DNA from 2 places in the Bacillus sp. 1A genome. Region 1 is predicted to be linked to the other one. Evidence: riboswitches for the same ligand, from Rfam matches in the RefSeq annotation. Region 1 holds a riboswitch; the other holds the start of a gene.
The links. A riboswitch is a leader RNA that binds a small molecule or an ion and turns the genes downstream of it on or off. The one in region 1 is predicted to bind magnesium.

Region 1 (5,089 bases):
TAAATGGGCCTGAAACAACTGCAGGATCTAATCTTAATTTTCTTAGAATCAAAGGTAAAACAGCTGCAACAAGAGAGGCCCAAATAACAATAAATAATAAAGTGATTGCTACAACTTGTGCAACTTCTGTTCCAACACCTAACATATAAGCACGAGTGAGTCCAGCTACCGCAAGTGCAAGTCCAAGAAGCATACCAATTGCAAATTCCTTTTTCATTACACGGAAAATGTCTTTAAATTTCACCTCTCCAATACCAATTGCACGAGTAATTGTTGCTACAACCTGTGTTCCTGTATTCCCTCCAGTACCTACTAATAATGGAACAAAGAAAGCAAGGGCAACTACAGTTTCAATTTCGTCTTCAAAATACTTTAATACTGTACCTGTATATGCCTCAGCAACAAAAAGAAGTAATAACCATGGTAGTCGTTTTAAGAAAATGCTCCAAATGCTAGCTTCAAAGTAAGATTGATTCAATGGTTCACTTCCGCCTAACTTTTGAATATCTTCTGTAGCTTCTGCTTCCATAACATTCATTACGTCATCAAATGTTATAATACCAATCATTTTATTATTTGCTGTTGTCACAGGTATTGCTGCTAAATTATAATTCAGTAGCTTTTTTATAACTTCTTGCTGGTCAATTTCAGCGTGTACAGAAATTACCTCTTGAATCATGATAGTAGATAATATCTCTTCATCTGTTGCTAGTAATAACTCATGTATGGAAACGATTCCCTTAAGATAACCGTGATTATCAAGAACATAACTATAAGATATTGATTCTACATTTCTAGAATGTTCCCTAATGTACTTCAATGTCATTTTTACTGACCAATTTTCCCTAACTGCAACAAAATCACTTGTAACAAGACTTCCTGCCGTTTCAGGTTTGAAAGTCATCAATTTTTTTACGTTATGTTTTGTAATTTTATCTAGATACGCCATTAATTTAGCCTGTCTTTCCGGATGAACCGCTAGAAGTAAATCTACTAATTCATCAATCGGTTGTAAATTTAGTAACTTTTTAGCTTTATTTTCAGATAAGTGAATTAAGATATTATATTTTTCTTCTGCACTCATATATTGAAGAATTTTAGAGCTTTTTAATACCGGAATCGTATTTAGCAATATGACTTGATCTTCAATTGAAAACCGTTTTACTTCTTGCGCAACATCATACGACGGAAGACGTAAAACCTTCTCTGCATCCAAATTATTTTTAGTTACAAGTAATTCCTTTAATAATTTCTTCATGTTAACTCCTCCTCATATTGCTAAGGGAGACTCTAGAGTTTCATGAGTGGTTTTATTTTATTTTATCTGTCTTAAATTTTTTATTAGAGCAATAATAGTTACATTGCAATCAATTCATTAGTTAGAATTACCTCCTTTTTGAATATAGACAAGATAAAAATAAATAAAATTAAACAGAAAAACCTTTACTCAAAAAGGAGTAAAGGTTTTTTCACAATACAAATAAATGATTCTTAAGACAGCTCTGCCAAAATCACAGAGGTGCCTTTCTATCAAATCGTATACCACTCCCTCGTTGAGTTTTAGCACTGTATAGCATAGGTTTTTATAACCAGCTACATTAAGAAGGGCCTTAATCCGACCGTTCCTGTTGACCCATTGGCGTCTCTCGACATTTTTGGGCAGCAGCGTTTCTCTATACAGGAGCCTCACCTAACAAAGATTATTGAATTACTTCAAAATTTAAACCAGAATTTAATATTTGTCAACTCACTTTCAATTTCATTCTTAAAAAAATTTGTAATAGAAAACAAAATTATATTCTATTACAAATTTAAAATTCCATTTAAAAAACATAGGATTCAAATAGAATTCATTCGAAGAAACGTTATAAAACATATGAAATTTATTGTTTATAATCAATCTTTAACTTTATAACAGAAGATGAATGATTAGTCATTCTGTACATCAAAAGAACATTCTTAAAAAAATCTTCTTTTATGATTAAAATCTTCTTTACTGTTTATCAAATTTATATGGTTAAACAACTTAATCAAACTATACACTACAAGTCGAAAATATGTACTTATACAGAATGATTACATACATTTTCTCACATCATTTCTCAAAGGATTATAATGCAATAAAACATATAAAATTAGCAATACGGTTACTTGACAAGAAAAAAATATATATTTATGCTTGCTACACGAAACAAATACATAAAATTTATATTGCTTAACCTGTTAGGTGAGGCTCCTATGCAAACACAGGCTATTGCCCAAAAATGTCGAAAGACGCCAATGGGTAGAACAGGAATTGTCCGATTAAGGCTCTTCTTAAGATAGCTAAGTGATGAATTTTCATTACTTTACGTTGTATAGTGCCAAAGGTCTACTAGGGGGAAAAAAGCCTTATTTAGTCATGCCATTTTGAATCCCCCTAGTTACATACTAGGGGGATTTTTGCGTAAGAAAACAGGGTGTAAGCGATAGAATCTGCCTAAACAAAAATCCTATTTAGTAATTGATGAGAACAAGGTTTTATTCATTAGCAAATGTAATATTATGTTTTGTTTTAAATCAGGAGGATATTAAAATGAAAAAAAATTAAAACTCGATTATCTATTGCTCCTCCCTCTATTCATAACATGTACTTTAGGTATTATCATGATGTATAGTGCGAGTTCCATTGTCGCTGTCCAGCATTACGGTTATAACAGTAGACACTTTGTTGATTCTCAATTAACAAAGCTACTTTTAGGAACAATAGGGTTAATAGTTTGTGCTATACTCCCATATGAAATATGGAAAAAACGAATAGTCTCAATCTTTATTATGGTTGGGGGGATTTTTTTATTAATTATGGTTTTATGGAAAGGAAAAGTGGTAAATAATGCTCAATCATGGATTTTTGGAATACAGCCAGCTGAATTTCTTAAATTAGGAACAATACTCGTAACAGCCCGTTTTTTTGCATTACGACAAGAACAAGCTAAAAATAGCTGGAGTGGTAGCGGAAAACTTTTATTTTTTTTAGCTGCAATTTTTTTCTTATCTTTAAACAACCAAATTTAGGATCAGCACTTTTAATATTAGGTATAGGTTTTAGCATATTTCTTTGCTCAGGAATAAATATAAATCTACTAATCAAAAGAACTGCCATCGGTTCTATTTTGTGGTTACCTATTTTATATTTTTTAATTCAATATAGTTTGTCAGAAGTTCAAAAGACACGTATTACTACGATTTTCAATCCCTTTGTTGATGCACAAGGAAATGGATACCAGCTTGTAAATTCTTTTATTGCCATTGGCTCTGGAGGAATCACTGGTCGTGGATTTGGAAATAGCATACAAAAAACAGGTTATCTTCCGGAACCACATACTGATTTTATAATGGGAATAGTTTCTGAAGAACTAGGATTTATTGGTGTATTTATTCTATTGGCTGGAGTTTTGACTATAGTACTTCGCTCTTTAAAAATTGCACAATTATGTGTAGATCCATTCGGCAGTTTTATAGCAATTGGTATAGGGTGTATGATTGGTATGCAATCCATTGTAAATTTAGGTGGTATTACAGGACTATTTCCTCTTACGGGTACTCCATTTCCATTTATAAGTTTTGGTGGAAGTTCTTTAATGGTTAATTTAATAGCAATAGGAATATTACTTAATATTTCAATTTTCAATAAAATCAAAGTTGATAATTAGAATATTTAATTTTAAAATGTAACATTATTTTTATAATTATTTTTTAAAATTATAAAATCCAGCCTTATTGATTAATCTATATTCAAAGAATTTCCAATTATTTTTTTAACTGTATGAATATTAATATTTATATTTATTTTAATACCCAAAAAGGCAGGCATAAATTTATGCTTGCCTTCCGTTCTCAAAATCAATTACACCTAAAACAACGTGGGGTAAAGCAAATCTAAATACTGACTTCTACCCTCTATTTTTTACTTTTCTAAAAAAATTTCTGCTATTTTATTAGCATATTTATTAGAGTCAAATCTATTATAGTTACTTAGGACTACAACAGACAAATATTCTTTTGGAAACCGCATGAAGTGTGAACGATAACCCGCCCAACTTCCTGAATGTTCCAAGTACCGACAGTTAAAACCTTCAGCAAGCCTTAGTCCAAAAGCATAATCTTCATTGTCAATAATCGTCTCCCCAGTTGGAGAAATTTTCGGACCTATTTCGCTCATTCTTTTAACAAGTTCTTTTCCACCAACGGTACCTGTCGTTAAATTCTCTCCCCACTTTACCAGGTCTTCAACTGTTGCATGAACTGCCCCATCCCCTGTATGTTCCCAAGGGCTTTCATAGATTTTATATGTTCCTTTCTCATTCTTCGAATATCCACTAGTAATTGGTATAGTAGTTGGATAGTAATCTACAATTGTTGTGTCTTTCATATTTAAAGGGTCAAAAATACGATCCTTTGTAAACTGACGTAGAGACTTGCCGCTTACCTTCTCTACCACTTGTGATAATAAAAAATATCCTGTATTGCTATACTCAAATTTTGTGCCAGCTGGGAACCTTGCAATTTGATGACTTTTAAGGTGTTCTAACGATTCTTCCACAGTTAATGTATCAGTATATTTAATATTTGCTGCTTCAGCCAATTCCATATAATCAACTAGTCCACCAGTGTGATGAATTAGATGTCTCAATGTTACAGGTTCAGCATATGCTCCTATAGAAGGGACAAACTTTACAATTGAATCATTTAAACTCAATCTCCCCTCTTGTTCTAAGAGTAATATAGAAAATGCTGTAAATTGTTTAGAAACTGAGGCAATATTAAAAATATTTCTTGTGGTTATAGGTAAATTTTCCTCTATAGAAGCTAAACCAACCGCACCTTTATAAGTCACACCGTTATCAAAACTAGCAATATATGCAAAGCCAGGAGCTTTTGGTGAAAACTTGTTAAATAATTGTTTAATCAATGTGTGCGACTTTTCATTATATGTATTATCCATTTCAATCACGTACCCTTCACTTAAAATGATTAGAAATTTAATAAAAAACACTATATATAAAATGTCAGCGTGAGTGTAAGTGTTTAAAAGTCATAGCATGAGTCG
Region 2 (5,089 bases), 4.2 Mb from region 1:
CGATGCGGAAGACCCATTGTTCTAGTGTTTAGGATTTAACCTTGCACCATCTGATTGATTTTTTCTGCTTTCGCGACATTCACGCTCGCTATTTCTAGCCACGTTGTAGTTCAATCAGCTTTAGGGATTGTCCGCAGTTAACCCTCACTACTAGCCAATCACTTGACTAGCAGGGCTTACTGATATATTTAATTAACTTTCGTTATAATTGTTTAAATAAATCGTAACAGTTAGTTACCCTCTTCTTCCTTTTTCTTCTACTTTATCATGCTATCTTATATAATAGGAATAGAATTTAAAAAGGGGAGTGCGAAGGTGACAAAAACGAAATGGCTAGTAGGTGGTGTCGTAACGTCTTTAATGACTGGCACCTTATTTGGCTGTGCACAAGATCTTCCCCCAAAACCGAATGATAATAGTTGTTCAGATTGGGATTGGGATGATGAACTTGGGGTATGGCAGTGTGATGATAGTAGGTCAGGTTATCGTGGGCATTATTTTTATGGTGGGAGTTACTATCAAAATAAATCCACTTTTAAAAATTCATCGGCGTTTAAATCTTATCAATCGTCTGCGGAATTTAAAGGTGGAATTGGAAGCGGTTCAAAGGGAGGATTTGGGGGCTAACATATGTCGCAATACATAAGGGATCGAAAAGAGTTTTATTCGAAATATCCGAATTTTTGGTCGGATTTATATGAATGTGAGTATAGTTTGTTTCATATTTTCCCTATAACAAATCAGACTATGAAACAATTACAAGTAGCAACTGAACGAATGGGGAAAATATTTTTTAAGACTGCTAAACTTTTGCGGAATTTAAGTGACGAACAGCTTCTTGAACTTGGGTATCCTCCTGCAAGCTTATCTTTCATTAGAATGAAAGGATTATATCCTGAATCTGTTATTTCACGATTTGATTTCGTTTTAACAAGTGATAACCACATTAAAATGCTTGAGTTTAATAGTGATACACCAACTTTTATTATGGAATGTTTTCAAATGAATGGAAAAATTTGTAGGAAACTAGGCTATGATGATCCAAACTTGGGTCAAGAACGATTACTATCTTCTGGTGTTACAAAGGCCGTAATGGAAGCGACAAAGGGAATAGATAACCCAAATGTTGTTTTTACAGCACATCATGAACATATTGAGGATTGGAATACGACTATGTATTTGAGTCAGTTATGCCATGTTGAAAATAAAGTAGTGCCAATGTCAGAACTTAGAATTACAAAAGATGCTTTAGTGGATAGAGATGGAGTACAGGTTGATATTTTATATCGCCAAACATATCCGATAGAAGATTTAATTGAGGATCAAGATCCTGAAACAGGAGACTTCGTAGGTGTGGAACTGTTGCAACTTGTAAAAGCCGGAAAGCTTTTTATAATAAATCCTTTGTCAGCATTTTTACTTCAGCCAAAATCAATTCAGTGTCTGATTTGGGGGTTAGCAGAAGAAAAGGCCTTTTATACAAATGAGGAACAACAGTGGATTAAAGAATATATGTTACCTACATATTTAGAACCAGATTTATTTTTAGGAAAAGGCTCTTTCGTTCAAAAACCTTCATTTGGTAGAGAAGGAGACACAATTACCGTTCGCGATAAGGCCGAAAATATTATGATTCAAAATGCACACCAAACGTATAAAGCGTCACTGCCGATATTTCAAAAGTATACAGAACTTCCAGTCGTATCTTTGGAAACAGAGAAAGGGATGGAGAAACTGTCGTATGTGTTTGGTTCGTTTTTAATTGCTGGAAAAGCGAGTAGTATCGGTATTCGCGCTGGGGAAAAAATTACGGGGAATGAATCGTACTATTTACCGGTAGGTATAAAAAAGGAGGAAAGTATATGATTAATTTTTTATTATATTTAGCAGTAACACTGGGCCTTTTATGCATTGGTCTGTTCCTCATGGAAGTGACAACGAAAGTAAAAGAATTTAAGTTAATGGCCCAAGGGAATAAGGCGGTAAGCTATGTACTTGGAGGACGATTACTTGGGTTAGCTATTGTTTTATATTCGACAGCAGCTAATTCCATTTCACTTCTTGATATGGTTTCGTGGGGAGCCGTTGGGATTTTGGCTCAAATTATCGTCTTTTATTTAGCTGAGTGGCTTACACCACGCTTTAATATAAACAAAAGTCTTGAAGAAGATAATCAAGCAGTCGGTCTTTTTCTTATGTTTTTATCGCTTTCCATTGGGATTGTAATTGCTGGTTGTATAACTTATTAAAACCTTTACGTTTAAACGTAAAGGTTTTTATTTTATATACGTTAGTTCGCCATACCTTTCGAAAAAATTGTAGGCTACTGTTGACATCTATTTTAAATAAGAGTAACATTTTCTATGTAATAAAAATAAGTCTCTGTTAGGTGAGGCTCCTGTATAGAGAAATGCTACTGCCCAAAAATGTCGAGAGACGCCAATGGGTCAACAGGAATGATCGAATTAAGGTTTTTCTTAACGTAGCTGGTAATGTACCTATGCTATACAGTGCTAAAACTCGGCGAGGGAGAGGTCCGTAGATTTCTAATTGTTTAGGAATCGTTTATTTGTGTATGCCATGACCTTTACTCTTTTCGGAGTAAGGGTCTTTTTGTTACAAATCTATGAGTAACTTCATAGTATAAACTATAAAATTAAACGAGGAGGTGAGGAGCATGTCAAATTCTGACTCGGTTCCGTTACCCATATACTTCAAATCAAAAATATATGATGTAGGCAGGAAACGACTTGTTCCTCCCTCTATATTTATCATAATGTAGCGTTTATATGCATGTTCAAGCGCCAAACACTGTTACGGTAAAGTGGATAAATTGAGAAACAAAGCGTTTCTTCCTATGTTGTACAGGAGGAGACGATAATATGTTATATGCAAACAAAACTGTGGGTAACACGTCATATAAATTAAGTAAAAAATCAATGAAAGAACAAACAATGCTTCAAAAAAATAAAGATTTATTAATTGAAATCGCAACGAGAGATGTAAAATCTGTATTTGCGTATTTTAAAACAACAAGAGACGGATTATCTATGAAAGAGGCACAAAAACGCATTCAAGTATACGGCCGAAACGAATTAATTTCAAAAAGAGCGCGTATTGCGGAAGTAATGATGAAGCTAAGTGGAATGATTCCAGGTTTTTCAAAACAACATGTGCGTGATGGATTACAATGTGAGAAAATTACTGTGTCTCGAGTAGAATGTTCTAGTGTAACAGGTTTAAACGGTGAATTAAAAATGATGAATGTGCCAGTACAAGAGCTTGTTCCTGGGGATATGATTTTTCTTTCAGAAGGTGATACAGTACCAGCAGATGTACGTATCATTTACGCGAATGATTTATTAGTAAATGAATCCGTGCTAACAGGAAAAGATGCAAGTATTGAGAAATTTGAAAGTTGCTATCACCTTGAGCGTAAACGATTTATTCCTTTAAAACGAATGAAAGACTATAATCCACTTGAACTTGAAAACGTATGTTTCAAAGGGACTCATATTGTTGGCGGAAATGCAAAGGCTGTAGTTGTTTCGACTGGGAAAAATACGTATACAGGAATTCTTCATACTTGTTGCAGTAGAACGTCTTAATGTGTAAATGATGCTAAATATACAAAAACAATGTATAATAGACAAAGTTGAAAAAACGTAGAATGGTAATCTATTTATATAACCTTACGTGATGACGTGGGGTTATTATTTTTTTGGTAGGAGAGGGATTATGAAAAAAGTATTATTAGTTGATGGTATGGCACTATTATTTCGTGCTTTTTACGCAACAAGTGTCTACGGACAATTTATGAAACGACAAGATGGTACCCCTACAAATGGGATTCATGGTTATATGAAACATTTATTAACAGCTATGCAAGCAATTGAACCGACACATATCGTAACATGCTGGGATATGGGTAGTACGACATTTAGAACAGAATCGTTCTCGAATTATAAAGCGAATCGTGTAGCGCCGCCTGAAGAATTAATTCCGCAATTTGATTTAGTTCAAGAAATGACTGCGAAATTGTCTATTCCAGTTATCGGTATGAAAGGGTATGAAGCGGATGATTGTATCGGTACGCTTGCAAAACAATACTGTAATGAAGCGGAAGTTTATATTTTAACAGGCGATACGGATTTACTTCAGCTTGTTGATAAAAACGTTACAGTTATGCTCTTGCGCAAAGGAATTGGAAATTACGAATATTACACACCAGAGAAAATCATGGAAGAAAAAGGCGTAGAGCCGTGGCAAATCGTGCATGCGAAAGCGTTTATGGGAGATACGAGTGATAATTACCCAGGTGTAAAAGGTATCGGCGAAAAGACAGCGTATAAATTGATTCAAGAGCATGGAACAGTAGCAACCGTACTAGAAAATGTAGCAACATTAACGAAAGCGCAGCGCACAAAGATTGAAAGTGATTTAGAGAACTTAAATATTTCATTACAATTGGCACAAATTCATTGTGAAGTTCCAATTTCATGTTTACTAGAAGAAGGATTACACACAATGGATGAAGAAAAACTTAGATTCGTTTGTGAAGAAATGAATTGGGGAAGACCTGAAATATTAATCAATATGCTATAAATAGTTTTGAAAGAGAGGTGTTATATAAGTCAAACTTTGACTTATATAACACCTCTCTTTTTGTTTTTACGAACGGTATAGTAGTAAATAAAATTATATCGAACTCAATTTTAAATATATAAATGTTTCGACAAAATATATTGATAGAAGTTGATGACAATAGCAACTTTTATAATGAAATGAAGCAATTTCAAAATGGTTTTAGGATGATCACATTTTTGTATGTTCACAAAGTTGTCAGAAAATAAATGAAATTTTAATATGAAGTTCAAATGGAATTCACAACAATCAATTATTATAAGGGCACACAGATAATTCCTTATCTTTTATATAAACCATCCCCCAAGGAGGACAATGAAAATGAGAAAAAAAGTGAGAAAATCTTTTAAACAATTATTAATTGAAAATAAACAATCACTATTAAATAATAAAGAAAATATGAAAGAAATTGAAGAGAGAATTGAGAAACGACATGTAGCATATA

Region 2: it holds a riboswitch for magnesium, as region 1 does, so the genes downstream of both, ACUN0F_RS25590 (P-type ATPase) here and ACUN0F_RS04065 (FtsW/RodA/SpoVE family cell cycle protein) in region 1, are expected to answer to the same signal.

Annotation. Positions count from the first base shown of each region.
Region 1 is NZ_JBQYLZ010000001.1:801,372-806,460, forward strand. It holds gene mgtE (magnesium transporter) at 1-1,258, opposite strand, end outside; M-box (ykoK) riboswitch at 1,538-1,705, opposite strand; M-box (ykoK) riboswitch at 2,213-2,389, shown strand; partial or broken gene ACUN0F_RS04065 (FtsW/RodA/SpoVE family cell cycle protein) at 2,650-3,692, shown strand; gene ACUN0F_RS04070 (serine hydrolase domain-containing protein) at 3,947-4,984, opposite strand.
Region 2 is NZ_JBQYLZ010000001.1:5,019,689-5,024,777, reverse strand. It holds gene ACUN0F_RS25605 (hypothetical protein) at 316-627, shown strand; gene ACUN0F_RS25600 (glutathionylspermidine synthase family protein) at 631-1,866, shown strand; gene ACUN0F_RS25595 (DUF350 domain-containing protein) at 1,863-2,249, shown strand; M-box (ykoK) riboswitch at 2,375-2,540, shown strand; gene ACUN0F_RS25590 (P-type ATPase) at 2,883-3,608, shown strand; gene ACUN0F_RS25585 (5'-3' exonuclease) at 3,739-4,605, shown strand; gene ACUN0F_RS25580 (FbpB family small basic protein) at 4,966-5,089, shown strand, end outside.